DNA from 2 places in the Paenibacillus sp. FSL L8-0502 genome. Region 1 is predicted to be linked to the other one. Evidence: a T-box and tRNA genes for the amino acid it is inferred to sense, from the RefSeq annotation. Region 1 holds a T-box; the other holds one or more tRNA genes.
The links. The T-box of region 1 lies ahead of tyrS (tyrosine--tRNA ligase). A T-box ahead of a tRNA ligase gene usually reads a tRNA of that ligase, here a tRNA-Tyr.
Positions count from the first base shown of each region.

Region 2: it has a tRNA-Tyr gene. The T-box ahead of tyrS (tyrosine--tRNA ligase) is inferred to sense a tRNA for this amino acid. The anticodon was not compared.

Region 1 covers NZ_CP151958.1:3,589,868-3,592,336, reverse strand. Annotated here, with positions in the region: gene NSQ57_RS15505 (transglycosylase domain-containing protein) at 1-752, opposite strand, end outside; T-box leader at 888-1,153, shown strand; gene tyrS (tyrosine--tRNA ligase) at 1,219-2,469, shown strand, end outside.
Region 2 covers NZ_CP151958.1:186,002-188,470, reverse strand. Annotated here, with positions in the region: gene NSQ57_RS00815 (helix-turn-helix domain-containing protein) at 1-802, opposite strand, end outside; tRNA gene NSQ57_RS00810 (tRNA-Lys) at 963-1,035, opposite strand; tRNA gene NSQ57_RS00805 (tRNA-Tyr) at 1,043-1,128, opposite strand; tRNA gene NSQ57_RS00800 (tRNA-Phe) at 1,138-1,210, opposite strand; tRNA gene NSQ57_RS00795 (tRNA-Asp) at 1,289-1,365, opposite strand; tRNA gene NSQ57_RS00790 (tRNA-Thr) at 1,389-1,464, opposite strand; tRNA gene NSQ57_RS00785 (tRNA-Val) at 1,469-1,544, opposite strand; tRNA gene NSQ57_RS00780 (tRNA-Met) at 1,555-1,631, opposite strand; tRNA gene NSQ57_RS00775 (tRNA-Ser) at 1,663-1,754, opposite strand; rRNA gene NSQ57_RS00770 (23S ribosomal RNA) at 1,884-2,469, opposite strand, start outside.

The DNA of each region.
Region 1 (2,469 bases):
TCACCCTTACCGTTGTAAGCAGAATAGGAAGAAGGAAGCTGTGGCAAACCTGCCAGATAGGCAGCCTGGGCTATATTAAGCTCGTTCAGATCATTCTCATTAAAGATACCTTTGGCCGCTGCTTTAATGCCAAAGACGTTGTAACCGCTTGAACCGTTACCAAAAGGTACTTTATTAAGATAGGCCGTAATAATTTGTTGCTTGCTTAGGAAGCGCTCAAGGCGCAGAGACAGCAAAATTTCTTTGACCTTGCGATCATCCGTGCGATCGAGATTTAGAAAGACACGACGCGCAAGCTGCTGGGTGAGGGTACTACCCCCGGTTTGTACGGATTCATGCAGTGCCTTTTGCTTCACAGCACGCAGTGTTCCCGATAGATCGACACCTTTATGCTCGTAAAAATGATTATCTTCAATGGCAATGACTGCGTCAATGACGAGTTGTGGAATCTCCTTAAACGTGACAGGTCTTCGATCTTCTTCTGTCCGGAGTTGTCCGATGGGAGAGCCATCATTGAAATAAGCGAAGCCTGTAATTGCATTCTTATCTATTTCCTGTAGGATCATGGATCTGGAACGCACGGGTTCGCTTTTTACAATAGAAGCAACATAGCCGGCGGCCGCCCCTCCTGCAAATAGTGCCCCCATAAAACCGATGATGACGACCCACTTTATGACACGGCCGAGCCTTCGCATGGTTGTCCGCAAGCGGGAAGGCTTTGGCTCTGATACATTGTTTTTTTCTTCAACCATTAAGTCTTCCTCCTTTATAACAGCCATTATTATAGCATAAAATTACAAAATGAACCCATATGCTAAAAAGCCTGTCTTTTGGTGTCGTTGACTACATAAAAGCAGTGTGTTATAAATAGGTCAAAGTAAATATCGTGAAAAGCAGAGAAAGACTTCAGTAGAAGGCGGATTCACGTTGTACAGAGAGCCGATGGGTGGTGTGAATCGGTAGCGTCCCTCCTTTGAATTACCGTCTGGAGCTGTCTGGATGAATGGAAAGCTTTTGCAGGTTTGCGAAGCACCATAGTAATCCAGTACCGGGTGTAGGCCCGTTATAGGAATGAAGTGAAAGAAATGTCTGTCTTTGACATACGTTTCTTTAATTAGGGTGGTAACGCGAGTAGCTCCTTCTCGTCCCTTGGGATGAAAGGGGCTTTTTGGTTTGTCTAATATGTAATATTTGGATGAAAAATAGGAGGTATACAGGATGAAGTGGGAAGAATTGAAGCCGGAGCAACAGGTAGAGGTAGAACGACAGCTAGAGGTGATACAGCGGGGTGTAGCGGAAATTGTACCGGAGGATGAGCTGAAGCGTAAGGTGATCAAATCGGTCGTTAGCGGCGAGCCGCTCAAAATTAAGCTGGGCCTTGATCCATCTGCTCCCGACATTCACATCGGACATACGGTTGTTATGCACAAACTGCGCCAGTTCCAGGAATTAGGCCATCAAGTACAACTGATTATCGGAGATTTTACAGGCAGAATTGGTGATCCGACAGGTAAATCGGAGACTCGTAAGCAACTGACTGAGGAAGATGTACAGCGCAATGCCCAAACATACAAGGAACAAATTTTTAAAATTCTCGATCCTGAAAAAACAAAGGTATTTTACAATTCCGAATGGTTAGGGCCAATGTCTTTTGCTGATGTAGTAACCCTGTCGGCCAAAGTAACGGTTGCCCGTATGTTGGAACGGGATGATTTTACAAAAAGGTACCAAAACGGATTGCCGATCAGCATCCATGAGTTCTTTTACCCGCTGATGCAGGGCATGGATTCCGTGGCTCTCCAAAGCGATATTGAATTAGGGGGAACGGATCAGAAGTTTAATCTTCTGATGGGTAGAACCCTGCAAAAAGAATACGGAGTTGAGCCACAGGCTACTATTACTTTACCATTGCTTGAAGGGCTGGATGGAGTTCAGAAGATGAGTAAAAGCTTGGGGAACTACATTGGTGTTGATGAGGAGCCGAACGAAATATACGGAAAATCCATGTCCGTTCCTGATGAGCTGATGCTGAAATATTTTGAGCTTGCAACGGATATCAACAACGAGGAGTTGGCAGAGCTGGCGAAAGGTGTTAAGGACGGCTCAGTGCATCCACGTGATGCCAAAATGAAGCTGGCTGGAACGTTAGTGCGCATGTACCATGGTGAAGAAGCAGAGGAAGCAGCGAAGCAGCATTTTGTGACCGTATTCCAGCAGCGCGCGCTGCCTGACGATATTGAAGAGTTCACCTTGACGGCTGATCAGTTAGAAGAAGGTGGCATTCGTGTGATCCAGTTGCTGACTCATCTGGGCTTTGCAGCATCTAACGGTGAAGCCAAGCGCAGTATTCAGCAGGGTTCGGTCAAAATTAACGAAGAGAAATGGACCGATGTGAACGAAGCATACACGCCGAAGGAAGGCGACATTGTGCAGGTAGGTAAACGGAAATTTGCTAAAATCAAGCTTGGA
Region 2 (2,469 bases), 2.4 Mb from region 1:
TGCCCAAATGTATGGTCTCCCATAACAAATTCAGCTCTTGGGGAAGACTTTGCAAAGGGATTGAAGGCTTAGAAACCGCCAAATGGAATACACCCACCCACTCATTCGCAATAAGCTCATATAGACCCAAGCTAAAAGCCGTGAGAACCTCCTCCAACGATTCCGTAAAATCTGCATCCCTGGACTCAGTGTCTTTATCCCGTTCATCGTCCGCTCCTAATAAAAGCTCCTTTTTAGCCATAATCAGCCAAGACTGTTTGTCCAATGGAGTAAGCAGCACATCCCCTCCAAAATAGCTCGCGAACAATCGATGGAGCTGGGTATAAGTAATAGCCCCCTCCTGTGTTCCCTCGCCATTCAGTAAAATCGGAACCATACACGCTGATAGCGAATCACGAAGCTGCAATTCATCTGGAACCTCTTCTTCCTTGTTTAGATTGGCAGCCTGCTGTATAAGCCATTGTCCATAACGATTCATGCGCTCTTCCTCGCTATAAACCGGGTTATCCGACAATTGTGGACCGTTCTGCCAGACCTGCTCCATGTTCCCCAATAGCGCTTCTACCAGTTTCCGTTCTCGATCCGTCAAATATCTGGCCTCTACCACAAATGCAGCCAGTTCACCTGCCGACGCACGAAATGGAAAATATAACTTGTTGTCACGGACAAACGATCTATCCGGAATAACTGAATCGGCTGTCTCTCCCTCTGCCATCATTTCCGGGCACCAAGGCACTATGGTAAAAGGCGCTTGAATAATATTCTGAAGCTGTTGCTGAATCCATTCTGTATCCAGAGTCACGCGATCACCACTTCACTTTTTTTTAGAATATAGAATAAGCACTAAGCGAACATAATGAACTCATTATAACCTGTCGATACCGTAAAATAAAAAGGCTATATAAAAACATAACTTAAAACAATACAAAAAAAGCCATCAACCTATAGTTGATGACTTCTGATGAGCCATGAAGGACTCGAACCTTCGACACCCTGATTAAAAGTCAGGTGCTCTACCAACTGAGCTAATGGCTCGTAAAACTGGTGGAGGATGATGGATTCGAACCACCGAACCCGTAAGGGAGCAGATTTACAGTCTGATGCGTTTGGCCACTTCGCTAATCCTCCATATAAAGGTGGCTCGGGACGGAATCGAACCGCCGACACGAGGATTTTCAGTCCTCTGCTCTACCGACTGAGCTACCGAGCCATATCCATTAACAAAAAAATAAAGTGCGGAGGGATACCCCTTCCCACTTTAGTACGGTAAAACTATTGAATTGAAAAATGGCGGAACTGACGGGATTCGAACCCGCGATCTCCTGCGTGACAGGCAGGCATGTTAGGCCTCTACACCACAGTTCCCTGGATTTTTCAAAATTCAAAAATGGTGCCGGCGAGAGGACTTGAACCCCCAACCTACTGATTACAAGTCAGTTGCTCTACCAGTTGAGCTACACCGGCACAATGGTGGAGGCTGAGGGGATCGAACCCCCGACCCTCTGCTTGTAAGGCAGATGCTCTCCCAGCTGAGCTAAGCCTCCTGGGTATGTATGGTAGCGGCGGAGGGGATCGAACCCCCGACCTCACGGGTATGAACCGTACGCTCTAGCCAGCTGAGCTACACCGCCATAACATAATATTTCGCTAGCTTGTCCTAAATGGCGGAGAGAGAGGGATTCGAACCCTCGCACCACTTTCGCAGTCTAACCCCTTAGCAGAGGGTCCCCTTATAGCCACTTGGGTATCTCTCCATATAAATGGACTCACTTAGCAAAACTCCGCAAGTTATTCTGTATCTCAACAAAGTGATTTGGAATATCAAGCGCAATTTCAAGGTTACACCCTGAAAACTGGATCCGAAACTCATTTGCGTTTTATCTTAGGATAAGCCCTCGACCGATTAGTATTGGTCAGCTCCATGCATTACTGCACTTCCACCCCCAACCTATCTACCTCGTCGTCTTCAAGGGGTCTTACATACTGGGAAATCTCATCTTGAGGGGGGCTTCACGCTTAGATGCTTTCAGCGCTTATCCCTTCCGTACATAGCTACCCAGCGGTGCTCCTGGCGGAACAACTGGTACACCAGCGGTACGTCCATCCCGGTCCTCTCGTACTAAGGACAGCTCCTCTCAAATTTCCTACGCCCACGACAGATAGGGACCGAACTGTCTCACGACGTTCTGAACCCAGCTCGCGTACCGCTTTAATGGGCGAACAGCCCAACCCTTGGGACCTACTTCAGCCCCAGGATGCGATGAGCCGACATCGAGGTGCCAAACCTCCCCGTCGATGTGGACTCTTGGGGGAGATAAGCCTGTTATCCCCAGGGTAGCTTTTATCCGTTGAGCGATGGCCCTTCCATGCGGTACCACCGGATCACTAAGCCCGACTTTCGTCCCTGCTCGACTTGTAGGTCTCGCAGTCAAGCTCCCTTCTGCCTTTGCACTCTTCGAATGATTTCCA